Regions from separate parts of the Synechococcus sp. L2F genome, predicted to be linked through region 1. Evidence: riboswitches for the same ligand, from Rfam matches in the RefSeq annotation. Region 1 holds a riboswitch; the other holds the start of a gene.
What was found. A riboswitch is a leader RNA that binds a small molecule or an ion and turns the genes downstream of it on or off. The one in region 1 is predicted to bind cobalamin.
Positions count from the first base shown of each region.

Region 2: another riboswitch for cobalamin. It lies ahead of KBZ19_RS10250 (HupE/UreJ family protein); the one in region 1 lies ahead of KBZ19_RS01930 (HupE/UreJ family protein).

Region 1 covers NZ_JAGQBP010000001.1:396,635-403,721, forward strand. The annotation lists gene KBZ19_RS01915 (iron ABC transporter permease) at 1-1,351, opposite strand, end outside; gene KBZ19_RS01920 (extracellular solute-binding protein) at 1,414-2,466, opposite strand; gene KBZ19_RS01925 (hypothetical protein) at 2,782-2,925, opposite strand; gene KBZ19_RS01930 (HupE/UreJ family protein) at 3,003-3,626, opposite strand; cobalamin riboswitch at 3,653-3,835, opposite strand; gene KBZ19_RS01935 (GTP-binding protein) at 3,916-5,145, opposite strand; gene KBZ19_RS01940 (DnaJ C-terminal domain-containing protein) at 5,463-6,461, shown strand; gene KBZ19_RS01945 (chaperone modulator CbpM) at 6,454-6,762, shown strand; gene KBZ19_RS01950 (iron uptake porin) at 6,868-7,087, opposite strand, start outside.
Region 2 covers NZ_JAGQBP010000003.1:227,369-234,455, forward strand. The annotation lists gene aroA (3-phosphoshikimate 1-carboxyvinyltransferase) at 1-1,262, opposite strand, end outside; gene upp (uracil phosphoribosyltransferase) at 1,362-2,030, opposite strand; gene KBZ19_RS10245 (pentapeptide repeat-containing protein) at 2,082-2,612, shown strand; cobalamin riboswitch at 2,606-2,762, shown strand; gene KBZ19_RS10250 (HupE/UreJ family protein) at 2,853-3,458, shown strand; gene cobW (cobalamin biosynthesis protein CobW) at 3,460-4,629, shown strand; gene KBZ19_RS10260 (hypothetical protein) at 4,771-5,142, opposite strand; gene purS (phosphoribosylformylglycinamidine synthase subunit PurS) at 5,237-5,509, shown strand; gene purQ (phosphoribosylformylglycinamidine synthase subunit PurQ) at 5,506-6,159, shown strand; gene KBZ19_RS10275 (peroxiredoxin) at 6,186-6,788, opposite strand.

The DNA.
Region 1 (7,087 bases):
GGCGCAGGGAGAAGGTGAGCGGCAGCTCCTTGACCGTATCGACGAAAACCAGCAGCGCACCAACCAGCAGCGGCCCCTTCAGCAGGGGCAGATGCACACGCCGCAGCACCTGGGTCCAGCTGCAGCCGAGGCCGGTGGCCGCCTCATCCACGCTGGGCGGAATCCGCTCCAGAGCGGCATCAAGGCCCCCCTTGGAGACGGCCAGAAAACGATCGCTGTAGCCCCAGAGCAACAGAAGCAGCGGGCTGAGGCCGAGCGGGCCGCCGATCAGCATCAGGGCCAGGGCCAGCACCGTGCCGGGGATCGCGTAGCCCATGCCCGCCGTGAAGGTGAGCTGACGCAGGAAGGGCTGGGGGATCCAGCGGCGGGCGATCGCCAGCACCACCGCCGCCACCACCGTCACCAGGGCAGCGGCAAGGGCCAGGCCAAGGCTGCGCAATGTGAGCGCCACCAGCTCCTCGGGTGAATCGCTCTGCAGGTGGTCGCGGCTCATCACCAGCCAGGTGAGCGGAATCGCCAGGCTGATCAGCGGCGGGACCAGGGTGAGCAACTGGGCCGCACAGGACCGCCAACCGCTCAGGTGCCACTGCAGTGAGCTGGTGCCGTCATGGCCCATGTTCCAGCGGCGGCTGCGCTGGCGTAACCAGCGTTCGGCTCCCACCAGCAGACTCACCATCACCAGGGCGATCAGGGCCAGCCCCACGGCTCCCTGCAGATCCCCTTCACCCTGCCAGCGCTGCAGGATCCCGCGCGACAGGGTGGGCACGCCGAGCAGTTCGACCGCGCCCAGTTCATTCACCACCTCCATGCCGCTGAGGGCAACGCCGGCACCGATCGAGGGCAGGGCCAGTGGCAGCGCCACCCGCCGAAAGCTGCCCCACGGACCAACTCCCAGGCTGCGGCAGGCCTCCAGCTGGCGGTGGCCGCTCATCGAGAAGCTCTCGGTGGAGAGCAGGAACACATAGGTGTAAGTGGTGAGGCTGAGCAGCAGCACCGCCCAGCCGATGCCGTGAAAGCGGAAGCCCCAGCGGCTGCCGAGATCGACGAGCACGGCAGCCAGCACAAACGCAGGGGCCGCCAGAGGAAGCACCTGCGCCAGGCGCAGCCAGCGCCGGCCGGGGAAGAGGCAACAGGCCGTGAGCCAGCCGTTGGCCGTGCCCACCAGGGCGCCGATCATGCCGACACCGATCACAAGCCCCACAGTGTTGACCACCTGCTCAACGCCCTCGGCACCCAGCTGGAGGGTGCTGGAGCCGGGGGCCAGCAGGGCATAGCCCACCAGCACCAGCACCGGCAACAGGGCCAGGGCTGAGACCAGCACAACCGCTGCCGTGAGGGAGGCGCGCCGCATCGGCGGTGCGCCCTTGACAGCTGGTGCGCGTTCGGCTGTTGCCAGTGCCGCCATTCGGTGTCCTACTTCCAGCCGTTGGTTTCCATCATCCGGGTAGCGGCCCTGCTCCGTGCTCCGATCTGCTCGACCGAGACGCCATCCGCCCTGAAGGTACCGAAGCGCTTGAGGATGGGATTGTCACCCACGCCCTTGAGCGGGTACTCGTTGTTGGCTTCGGCGTAGCCGCGGCCACCGGTGGGGGAGGCCAGAAACTCGATCAGCCTGAGCGCAGCCTGGGGATTCTTGGCATGGCGCGTGACGCCGGCACCACTGATGTTGACGTGGGAGGGATTCACGTAGACCACCCGGAGCTGCTCAGCCAGGCGCTTATCCTCGGCGCCACCTTCGCCCGAAAGCATGCGGGCCACGTAGTACGAGTTGACGACGCCAACCGCGCACTCACCCCGGGCGACGGCACGGGCCAGGGGGGTGTCCGAGGTGAAAAACGGCTGCTTCACGTTGGCCACCATGCCGCGCACCCAGTTGCCTGCGGTCGCGTCGCCGCGCAGGATCATCTGGCTGGCCACCAACGACTGGTTGTAGGGGCTCTTGCGGTCGCGCAGGCAGAGCTTGCCCTTGAGGGCCGGCTTGGCCAGATCGGCGTAGGTGCGAATCGTGTTGGGATTCACCAGCTTCGGGTTGACCACCACCGCGCGCACCCGGCGGGTGAGGCCGTACCAGCGCCCCTGGGAGTCGCGCAGGTTGGCGGGCACATCGCGCTGCAGGGCTGCGGAGCGGCTGGGCTGGAACAGGCCCTGGTCGGTGGCGGTGTCGAGGCGGGCGGCATCCACCAGCACGAGCACATCGGCCGGGCTGTTGCGACCTTCACTCTTGAGGCGCTCGATGATGGCGTCGTCCTTGGCTTCCAGCACGTTCACCTTGATGCCTGTGCGGGCGGTGAACTGGCGGTAGAGCTCTTTGTCCGTGTTGTAGTGGCGGCCCGAGTACACCCCGATTTCAACGGGTTTGCGGTTGGGCGCCTGTTGCGCCAGGCCGGCACCAACGGCGGTGGCGATCGAAACAACCGTGAGACCGGCAGCAGCCAGCCTCACGGTGGCGGAAGAGATCCGTTTCATCCAGGAGATGGAGCGCCCGATGGCGCGAATGCAACATCTGGAGCGTAGGAATCAGGGTTTAGCTACCCACGTCGAAAGGGTGCGACCGGAAGTAACAAATGTGACCCGAAGAAAGACGGTTGGATCAGTGGATGGGGGAAACAACCAGGAACGAGAACCGCTCAGGCCGCTTGTCTGTCGTGGCTGGGGCATGAGAAGCGGGCTCTGCCCTGTGGAATGGCAAGCCAGAAAGATTCCCCGCAGGCAAGGCAACCCAAAGAAAAAGCGACCATCAGCAGGGCTGACGATCGCTGATGGCGAGATAGAGGGAAGCGTTCAGCGGCTGGGGCGGACCCGGACTGGAACGAGAGCCGGCTGCATCAGACCGCCGCCGGAATTGTCGTCATCGGAGTCGGTGGTGAGCCAGAAGGCCAGGCCGAACAGGGCGATGACGCCGGTGAAAAGCAGAAGTTCGACCATGGCACCCAACCGGTATCCAGCAACGTTAGCCAGAACCTGAGGGCTGACTGTGTCGATGACTGCGATTGGTGCTCAGCTCAGGGGGCGCCGGCGCCGGCGAGCAGACCGATCGGCCCCAGGGCCAGCAGCGCACCCACCACGGTGAGCAGAACGGCAAGACGCACGGTCCAGGCGGTGCCAAGCCGGCGCAGCAACAGGAACGTGACCCCCACGGTGAGGCCGGAGGCCAGCAGGGCTCCAGCCCACCAGCTGCTGGCACCGCTGGCTTCATGGCCGTGCAGCATGGCGTGGATCGCCACCGCCACCATCACCACGGTGCCGGCCGCAGGAATGGAAGGAGGGTGGCCAGAGCGGCGGCTCATCAGGATCAGCACACCCAGACCCGAAACCGCCAGTGCCGCCAGCAGCTCAGCCACGGGCAGGCCGCCGCCGCTGACACCGAAGAACGCCCCGATCACGGCACCGGCCAGGGCGAACAGCAGGAGCTGGGCACTCACGAACGACGAGGCCGCACCCACGCCCACCAGCAGGAAGAGGTGGTCGAGGCCGGTGAGGGGATGGCTGAAGCCACCCGCCAGGCCGGCTCCGGCCAGGCCGTGGGCGGAGGCGGGCAGGGTGCCCAGCAGGCTGAGGCCAAGACCGGCGCAGCCGGCCAGCACCAGATCTCGGCCTGACGAGGACTTGAGGGAAGCGAAGGGCATGGTGAACTCCGGTCCGCGCCGGGGATTGAAGGGGGAGGAGCAGGGGCGAGCGTTCTGGCTGAGGGCCCACCTGTTGATGGGGCCCATCACAGCTGCGGGACAGCGCCGGAGTGACCACCACGCCTTCGGACAAGGGTGATGCTGGCACCGGACTTTCCTCGTTGCCTCACCGGGGTGCGCACCGGCAAACCACTGCGGGGTCAGTATGAAGCCAGTCCCGCCGCCCGGGAGTTCAACGGCAACCTTTGGATGCGGGGCCTCAGGTTGAAGGGCTGTCTGGCGAAGAGCGTCAGGAAAAGCCCTTGCCGGCCGCACCGCTGGCGACGCAGGCCCGCAGCTGACGGCGCAGCTTGTCGTGATCGAGCTCCTTGCCGATCAGCACCAGCTGGTTCTTGCGCGGTCCTTTCCAGTCGGTGTCGTCGATCGAGAAGCGCTTGCCCGCCAGGTGGAACACATGGCGCCGCTCGCTTTCGCTGAACCAGAGGATTCCCTTGGCCCGAAACACCCCGGCCGGCATCTGGTTGTCGAGGAAGTTCTGGAACTTGCGCAACGAGAAAGGCCCCTCGGCAGCGAAGGAGAGCGAGGTGAAGCCTTCGATCGCCAGATGGTCGGCGGCATGGACACCGTCGCCATGGGCGTGATCGTGATCGTGGCTGTGGTCATGGCCATGGCTGCTGTGGTCGTGGACGTGGTCGTGGTCGTGGACGCACTGGCCATGGTCGTGGTCGCAGGCGCTGTGGTCAGCGGTGTGGTCAGCGGCAGTGGCGTGGGTTGCGGCGGCACCCTCGGCCGCGCCGGCGCTGTGGGCATGGCTGTGGCCGTGTTCGTGATCGTGATCGTGGTCATGGCCGTGGTCGTGGCTGTGCGCCTTGGCCTCGCCGGCCTGGTCCGCCACCACCCGATCGGACTCGAACAGCCCCACGCTCAGCAGCAACGGCAGCGGCACCTGCCCGCTGACCGAGCGCAGGATGCGCGCGTCCTTCTTCAGCTCGCGCAGGCGTGATTCCACCTCCACCAGCCGCTCCTCCGCCACCAGATCGGTCTTGTTGAGCAGCAGGATGTCGCCATAAATCACCTGGGCGCGCCCCACCTCGCTCGCCATGGTGGAGTCGTCAAAGTTCTCCGCATCGATCAAGGTGATGATCGAATCGAGCCGGGTGGTGTCGCGCAGCTCGCTGCCGAGGAAGGTCATCGCCACCGGCAGCGGATCGGCGAGGCCGGTGGTTTCCACCACCAGGTAGTCGACCGGATCGGGGCGATCGAGGATGCGCTCCACCGCCTCCAGCAGTTCGCCGTTGATCGAGCAGCAGATGCAACCGTTGCTCAGCTCCACCATGTCGTCGCCGGTGGCGATGATCAGGTCGTTGTCGATGCCGATCTCACCGAACTCATTCACCAGGACGGCGGTCTTGATGCCGTCCTGGTTGCTGAGGATGTGATTCAGCAGGGTGGTTTTGCCGGCGCCGAGAAAGCCGGTGAGGATCGTCACCGGCAGGCTGGTGATGCCGGCCTCCGCCATGGCGGGGATGGGCACCGTCGCAGGGCCGTCGGCGCGGAGATTGGTGGCGTGGAGATCACTGGCGGTGCTGGTCATGGCGATGGCGGCCAGGGCGGAGCTGATCCCACCAGTCTGGCGCCTGGCCTCTGCGAGCTGGCTCGCTGATGCGGCCGGTTGCAGGCTGGCAAGCGGCCAGGGCGCGGCCAGGAAGCTGCCGCTTCTACGCCTGACGCGGCGCGATCACGACTGGGCGTGGCAGGGTTGGGAGGAGCCCCGTGCGGGCCGCCCCCACAGGCGGCCACCCTCCAGGCGCAGCTCTGTTCGGAGGCCCGGCGACGATGAAGTTCAAGGACTACTACGCCGCCCTGGAGCTGGAGCGCGACGCCGATGGCGACGCGATCAAGAAGGCCTACCGGAGGCTGGCCCGCCGCACCCACCCGGACGTGGCCAAGGAGCCCGGTGCCGAGGAGCGCTTCAAGGAGATCAGCGAGGCCTACCAGACACTTTCCGATCCCGAGAAGCGCCAGGCCTACGACGACCTGGGCCGCCATGGCAGCGGGGAAGACTTCAGCCCACCGCCCGACTGGGAGAGCCGCTTCCGGCGGGAGGGCGGCCAGCCGGCCGGTCAGGACGTGGATCTGGCCGATCTGTTCGAGCAGATGGGCTTTGGCGTTTCTGGCGGCGCCGGTGGGTTTGGTGGCGGTTTCGGTAGCTCCGGCGGTTTCGGCCAACAGGCTGGCGGCTTCCCGGTCCGCGGCCAGGACCTGGAGGTGACCACGGAACTGACGCTGGAGCAGGCGGCCCAGGGCACCGAGGTGGCGTTCACGCTCAGCGTTCCCAGCCGCCGCGCCGACGGCGGCATGGCGCGGGAACCCCGCTCCGGCGCGATCCGGGTGCCGCGCGGTGTGGCCGATGGCGAGCGGCTGCGGGTGCCGGGCCGTGGGGGCCCCGGCCTCGGCGGCGGCCCGGCCGGTGATCTGTTCCTGGAGATCCGGCTCAAGCCACACCCCCGGTTTCGCCCCGTGGGCCACGACCTCTACCTGGAGCTGCCGATCGCCCCCTGGGAGGCAGCACTGGGCGCTGAGATCGAGCTGCCCACGCTCGCTGGCACAGCGCGGGTGACCGTGCGGCCGGGCATGCGCAACGGCCAGAAGCTGCGGCTGGCGGGCAAGGGTCTGCCACGGCGCAAGGAGGGCGCCGGCGATCTTTACGGTGTGATCCAGATCGTGATGCCGGAGCAGATCGGCGATCGCGAACGGGAGCTCTACCGCGAGCTGGCCGAAGCCTCCGCATTCAACCCCCGTCCATCGTTCGAAGGAGCCGCCACCCATGGCTGACGATCCGCTGATTCCCGCCGACGACGACAGCCCGGTGGCACTCGAGGAGTTGCTGGCGGCCTCCGGCCTGGCCCATGAAGAGGTGAGCGAACTGGTCCAGTTCGGTGTGTTCCAGCTCACCGGCACGGGCACCTCCTGGTGCTTCCATGCCCGCACCCTCACGCTGGCCCGCCGCGCCGCCCGCCTGCGCGACGACTTCGGCCTCAACGTGCCCGGCATGGCCCTGGCCCTCACCTACCTCGAACGCATCGAGGCACTGGAAGCGCGGCTGCGGGAACTGGAGTGCCAGCTGCCGCGCTGAGATGGGGCCGCTGCAGCCACTCCATGGCCCCCTCGCTAGCCAGTGCATCAGACCAGGACGGCCATCCTGAACACAGAGTCAGCCCACAGCCTCCAAACCCCCGGATCAGAACCGGAAGGTGGTTTTCACCAGGCCACCCAGTTGGTTGAAGGTCTCGCCGGAGGGAGTGTCCTGGCCCAGGGGCCGGCTGAGATAGAAGAGGGCGGGCGTCACGGAGATGTTGTCGCTCACCTGGAACTTGTACCACCACTCCCACACGACATTGCCGTCGTTGGGGGAGTCGCTGCCTTCAAGGGCCGTGGCGAAGACCGGCTGGCCCACGGCC
Region 2 (7,087 bases), on a different contig from region 1:
GTGGGACCGATGGCCACCTGGGCCGCCACCGCCAGGCTCATCGCCACCCGGTGGTCGGTTTCGCTGTCCACCTCGGCGCCGTGCAGCTCCACCCCTCCGGTGATGTCGAGCCCGTCGGGGTGCTCCACCAGCCGTGCCCCCATCGCGCCCAGCTGGCGGCACATCACGGCGAGCCGATCGGTTTCCTTGACGCGCAGCTCAGCTGCTTCGCGGATCCGGCTGGTGCCCTCGGCCCGGCAGGCGGCCACCACCAGCACGGGGATTTCATCCACCAGGCGCGGAATCAGCTCGCCGCCGATGTCAAAGGCCTGCAACGGCCCATAGCGCACCCGCAGATCCCCCACCGGCTCGCCCGCCACCAGGCGCTGCTCCAGCCTCTCGATGCGGGCGCCCATGGCTTCGAGCACCTCCAGCACCCCGGTGCGGGTGGGGTTGAGGCCCACGTTGCGCACGGTCAGGTCGGCGCCTGGGGTGATCGCCCCGGCCACCAGCCAGAAGGCCGCCGAGCTGATGTCGCCCGGCACTTCCACCGGCTGCCCCACCAGCTCCCGGCCCGGCGTCAGCCGCACGTGCCGGCCGGAGTCGCCGCCGATCTCGATGTCGGCGCCGAAGCCACGCAGCATCCGCTCGCTGTGATCGCGGGAGCGGGCCGGTTCGATCACGCTGGTGGGACCGGTGGCGGTGAGACCCGCCAGCAGGATCGCCGACTTCACCTGGGCCGAGGCGATCGGGGTGCCCAGCACGGCCCCATGCAGCGCGCTTCCCTGGATCGAGAGCGGCGCCAGCTTGCCGCCGGCGCGGCCGCGGATCTGGGCGCCCATGGCGGCCAGCGGTTCGGCCACCCTTCCCATCGGCCGCTGGCGCAGGGACGCATCGCCGTTCAGCACGAAGTGGCAGCCGCTGCGTCCCGCCAGCAGCCCCATGATCAGCCGCATGGTGGTGCCGGAATTGCCGCAATCCAGCACGTCGTCGGGTTCCCGCAGGCCTTCGAGGCCCACCCCCTGCACGATCACCGGCTGCCCTGCTGCGATCGGGCTGATGGTCACCCCCATGGCGCGCAGGCAGGCGGCGGTGCTGAGCGGATCCTCCGCAGGCAGCAAGCCATCGATGCGGGTTTCGCCGGTGGCGATTGCCCCGAACAGCAGCGCGCGGTGGGAGATCGACTTATCGCCCGGCACCTGCACGGTGCCGCTCAACGAACGCGAACCTTCCTGCCCGAGGGCACGGGCCGGGGGCGGTGAAGCGGCGACAGCCAGTCCCATGCCAGGGGAGCAATGGCCCGTGAGCCTAGGTCTGGGCCTGGGCGCCACGGTCTGGCCGAGCACGACAGAGGAGGGCTGGAGCCGCGCCTGCTGCAGGCATCAGGGAATGGCCGCCGCCGGGGTGCCGAACAAACGATCACCGGCATCGCCGAGGCCCGGGACGATGCGGAAGTCGGCATCCAGGTCAGCGTCGATGCAGGCGGTGTAGAGGGTGAGGTGGGGGAAGCGCTGCCCCAGGGTGTTGAGCCCGGGCCGGGCCGCCAGGGCCGTGATCACCCGCAGCCGGTCACCGCTCACCCCTTTGCTCTCGAGCCGTTCCAGCACCTGCACCAGGCTGCCGGCGGTGGCCACCATCGGATCGAACACCAGCACCCCCACCTGGGGGCCGATTGTTTCGGGCAGCGCGTCGTAGTACCAGGAGGCCCTGGCATCAGCTTCATTGCGGCGCAGGCCCACGTGGGCGACCCGGGCCGTGGGCAGCACGGCCTGGGCCCCCTGCCACAGCCCCAGGCCCGCCCGCAGGATCGGCACCGCCAGCAGGGGCACGCTGCCGTCCACCACGCTGCCTTCGGTGCTGGCCAGCGGTGTCTGCACCGTCACCCGCTGATGGGGCAGCCAGTCGCGCACGGCTTCATAGGTGAGCCAGCGGCCCAGCTCGGCCATGGCGGTGCCGAACAGAGAGGGGGGCGTGTCCTGGTCACGCAGCAGGGTCAACCAGTGACCGATCAGGGGATGGGGCGGCACCACCACCCGCAGGGACATGCTCATGTCGATCGCGCCGCGGCCGTGGCTGCCATAACTTGAGGGCCCACGGTACGTGTGTTCTTGCCCCCCTTCACTCGCCCCGGTTGGCTCAGCTCCCTGCTTGCCCTGCTGGTGGTCACGGTCGCCTGGCTGGGTCTGGTGGGCCCCCTGGCGCCGGCCCTGGCGATCACGGCACCGGAGCTGCGCGGCCAGCGGGCGCTGAAGGATCTGCAGCCCGCTATGCATGGCCGCAACCTGCAGCAGCAGGAGTTTCTGAAGGCGTCGATGCAGGGCTTCGACCTCAGTGACACCAACCTGCGCGGTGCCGTGTTCAATTCCAGCGATCTGCAGGGCAGCAATCTCAGCGGCGCCGACCTCGAAGACGCCGTCGCCTTCGCCACCCGCTTCGACAACGCCGACCTCAGCGGTGCGGTGCTCCGCAACGCCATGCTCATGCAGAGCCGCTTCACCGGGGCCACGATCGAGGGGGCCGATTTCAGCGACGCCGTGCTCGACCTGACCCAGCAGAAAGCCCTCTGCGCCAGGGCCGCAGGCGTCAATCCCCGCACCGGCGTCAGCACGGTTGAAAGCCTCGGCTGCCGGTAGATTGGCTCGCCGGTTCCAGGGGATCCATCCCTTGGAGGCAAGGGGGAAAGTCCGGTGCGATTCCGGCGCTGTCCCGCAACTGTGAAGCCTGTTCCGCGAGTCCTCGTGGCAGGGCCAGTCAGAACACCCGCCGGCGTTTCAACCCATCCAGTTCCGGCGAGGACCGGTCGAGCCATGTTTCTTCAACCCCGGGCTGCTGGCCCAGGCCGTCGTGCGGCCCAGCCAGCCAGCCCTCTGCTGTTGTCTGGCGCCCTGCAGCTCGCGCCACTCCTGGTCGTCCCGCTGCTGCTCGTGCCACTGCTGGCCACCCCCGCAGCTGCCCACCACCTGATGGAAACCTTCGCCCTGAAGGAGGGCCCGCTGGCGGGTCTGCTCAGCGGCATCGGTCATCCGCTGCTGGGTCCGGATCACCTGCTGTTTCTGCTGGCGCTCGGCCTGGTGGGCCTGGTGCAGCGCCTGCGCTGGGTGCTTGCTCTGCTGGCCGTGGGTCTTACGGCCACCGGCCTTGGCCTGCTGCTGCCCGCCCTGCCTGGCGCCGAAGCGCTGGTGGCGCTGTCGCTGGTGGTGGTGGGGCTGGTGGTGATCCAGCGGCTGCCTGTCTGGACCCTGCTGCCCGCTTTCGCCCTGCACGGCTATGTGCTCAGTGATGCCGTGAGCGGCTGGCAGCCCGCCTCCGTGGTTTGGTATCTGCTGGGCCTGCTGATCAGCCAGGGCGCCCTGCTGTGGCTGGCGCTCACGTTGGTGCAGCGCTGGCGCGCGGGCCTCGCTCCGGCGCGGTTGATGCTGGCGGCCGGCGTGCTGATCGGCGTCGGCTCCACGTTCGCCTGGTCCGCGTTGGTGCCCTGAGATGACAGCCTCCATGCAACGGCGTCTGCCCGTCACCGTGGTGACCGGCTTCCTCGGCGCGGGCAAAACCACCTTGCTGCGCCATCTGCTCACCACCAGCGGCCTGCGCCTGGCGGTGCTCGTGAATGAATTCGGCGAAGTGGGCATCGACGGTGACCTGCTGCGCAGCTGCGGCTTCTGCCCGGAGGAGGAGCTCGATGGCCGGCTGGTGGAGCTCGCCAATGGCTGCCTCTGCTGCACCGTCCAGGACGATTTTCTGCCGACGATGCAGAAGCTGCTGGCGTCCGCCGACCGCCTCGACGGCATCGTGGTGGAAACCAGCGGCCTGGCGCTGCCCGAGCCCCTGGTGCAGGCCTTCCAGTGGCCTGACATCCGCACCCGCACCCGCGTCAACGGCGTGGTGACGGTGGTGGATGGTGAAGCGCTGGCCGGCGGCAGTGTGGTGGCCGACCCCGCCGCGCTTGAGCGGCAGCGGGCCGCCGACCCCAGCCTTGATCACCTCTCCGACCTGGAGGAGCTGTTCGAGGACCAGTTGCGGGCGGCCGATCTGGTGCTGGTGAGCCGCGGCGACCGCCTCACGCCTGCAGAGCTGGACCGGGTGCGCGGGCGCCTTCAGGCCTCCTGCCGCCCCGGCGCCCAGGTGTTGCCAATGCAGCGCGGTCAGGTGCCGCCCGAGCTGCTGCTGGGCCTGGAGCGCCCAGCCGTCGCGCCGGCTCCTGGCCCCCATGGCGAGGCCTCCCACGACCACGATCACGATCACGATCATCACAACCACGAGCACCACGACCACACCCACGTGCCCATGCAATCGGTGGCGATTCAGCTCGCTGGCTCCTTCGATCGTGAGGCCCTTGAAGCCACGCTCCTGGAGCAGATCCAGCACCAGGCCCTGCTGCGCCTCAAGGGCTGGCTGATTCAGCCCGGCAAACGACGGCCTCTGCAGATCCAGGCGGTTGGCCCGCGGCTCGATTGCTGGTACGAGGACCACGACGCACAGAGGGCAGCCCCCGCAGGCCCGATAGCCCCCGCACCCAGGGAGATTGGCTCCCCTGGCAGCCCCCACGAGGGTCGGCTTGAGCTGGTGGCGCTCGGGCTGCGTGTCGAGCGCAGCTTGCTGCTGCAGGCGATCGAAGGCACCCGACGCAGGCAGGTCAGCGCCAGCCGGGTCTGAGCAGGCTCGCAGCCAAGCTCAGGCGGCCTGCCTGCGATCCATTTGATGGCGGCTTGTCTGTGATCCATTCACAGCCTTCCCAGGTGTGCCATCCACTTCCAGCTGACCAAATCTTCCAGCCGACCAAATCCGATGGTCGGTTCAGTCCAGGGGGATGTCCCCCTGGGCACAGATGCCGTCCCAGCAGAGGGCCTGATCCTCGCTCCAGCGGGCCTTCACCGTCTCCCAGCTGCCGGCTGGTCGCTGCATCTCCACCACGCCCTTGCCGTCGTGGCGGAAGCTCAGCTGTGTGTTGTCGAAGCGCAACCTCCAGCGCTCACCCACCGCTTCCACCGTCATCACGCAGGGAAGCCAGGGGCCATCGGCCAGCCGGCAGCGCAGGGGCACCCGCTGCACCTGTGCCAGGGCCGGAGCAAGCAGAGCGGTGCCTGCCATCGCGATCAACACCGCCACCATCCCCGCCCGGGCCAGCCGGGCTCCCAGGCAGGGTTGGCTGGCGCCTGTCGCTTGCATTGCTTCCCACGCCCACCTCTGTTTTGACCATGCTTCGGCGCTGGTCCCGAGGGGGAGGCAAGCTGCCAAGATTTAACAAACGACATCCCTGCCGGTGCCCCGCTTTCAAGCCCGTGTGCTGGTCTCCCTGAGACCATCGGTTCTCGATCCGGCAGGAGAAGCCACCAGAGCCGCCGCCCAGCGGCTCGGCGTCGATGGCATCACGCGTCTGCGCATTGGCAAGGCGATGGAGGTGGAACTCGATGCGCCGGATCTCGACGCCGCGCGCAGCACGATCGAGCGGCTCAGCGATCGCCTGCTGGCCAATCCGGTGATCGAGAACTGGTGCCTCGAGCAGCTCAAGCCCGTGGAGGGCGCCGGGTCATGACGATCGGAGTGGTGGTGTTTCCCGGTTCGAACTGCGATCGGGATGTGCGCTGGGCGGCGGAAGGATGCCTCGGCATTCCCACCCGCTTCCTCTGGCATGAGGAGTCGAGCCTGGAGGGCATCGATGCGGTGGTGCTGCCCGGCGGGTTCAGCTATGGCGACTATCTCCGTTGCGGCGCCATTGCCCATGTCTCGCCGCTGTTGAGCGAAGTGGCCAGCTTCGCGGCCCGTGGCGGCCCGGTGCTGGGCATCTGCAACGGCTTCCAGGTGCTCACAGAAATGGGCCTGCTGCCCGGAGCGCTCACGCGCAACCGCCAGCTGCACTTTCTCTGTGAAGCGGCTCCGCTCACGGTGCACCCGGGCGCCTCCCAGTGGCTGCGCCACTACAGCGAAGGTGAGCAGATCAGCCTGCCGATCGCCCACGGCGAAGGTTGCTTCCAGGCCGACGCTGACACGCTGGCGGAGCTGGAGGGGGAAGGCCGGGTGGTGCTGCGTTACGCCGCCAACCCCAACGGTTCGGTGGGGAATGTCGCCGGCCTCTGCAACGCCCAAGGCAACGTGCTGGGTCTGATGCCCCACCCGGAGCGGGCCTGCGACCCGATCACCGGCGGCACCGACGGCACCCGCCTGCTGGCCTCGCTGCTGGGCTGACCGCCAAGGCGGTGGCAGGGGGTAGCTCAGCCGTGGGCGGCGAAGTACTCCTTGCTGCCGACCGGGTCGGGCTTCATGGTCGCAGCGCCCGGCATCCAGTTGGCGGGGCACACCTCGCCAGGGTGCCCCTGCACGTGCTGGAAGGCCTTGAGCACGCGCAGGGTTTCTTCCACGCTGCGGCCCACCGAGAGATTGTTGATGGTGGCGTGCTGCACGATGCCGTCCGGATCGATCAGGAACAGGCCCCGCAGCGCCACACCGACCTCCTCGTCGAGCACGCCGTAGGCGCGGGCGATCTCCTTCCTGAGATCGGCCACCAGCGGATAGGCGATGTCGCCGACACCACCGTCCTGGCGCGAGGTCTGGATCCAGGCCAGGTGGCTGTACTGGCTGTCGACTGAGACGCCCAGCACCTCAGCGCCAAGTGCGGCGAACTCTGCGTGCCGATCGCTGAAGGCTGTCACCTCCGTGGGGCAGACGAAGGTGAAATCGAGCGGATAGAAAAACAGCACCACATACCGGCCGCGGTACTGCGACAACTGGATTTCGCTGAAGTCCTGGTCGACCACGGCGGTGGCGGTGAAGTCGGGCGCCTGCTGACCCACGCGCAGGGAGGCGTTGATCGTCATGGCGGAGAGATGCTCAGGGACGGGAAGGTTGGGGAGGCTATGGCCGCCGGCGACAGCATCACGCCGGAAGCCGGAGATTGCAGCTGCGAAAGGAGGTGTGCCGCGGTGTTCCTGCCGTCTCCATCACTGTATCCAGCGCTGTCTGTGTGCAGCGGCCGTGGCGCGGATCAGCGGCGCTCGCAGCCGATCAGCAGGGGCCTCAGCCAGACGGATCAGGGCAGCCCTTGCCGGCCAAGCGCAGCGGGTCAAGAACTTTTGTCATAAAACACTGGCTGCATGCCTGAATGGGGTCGTTGGCG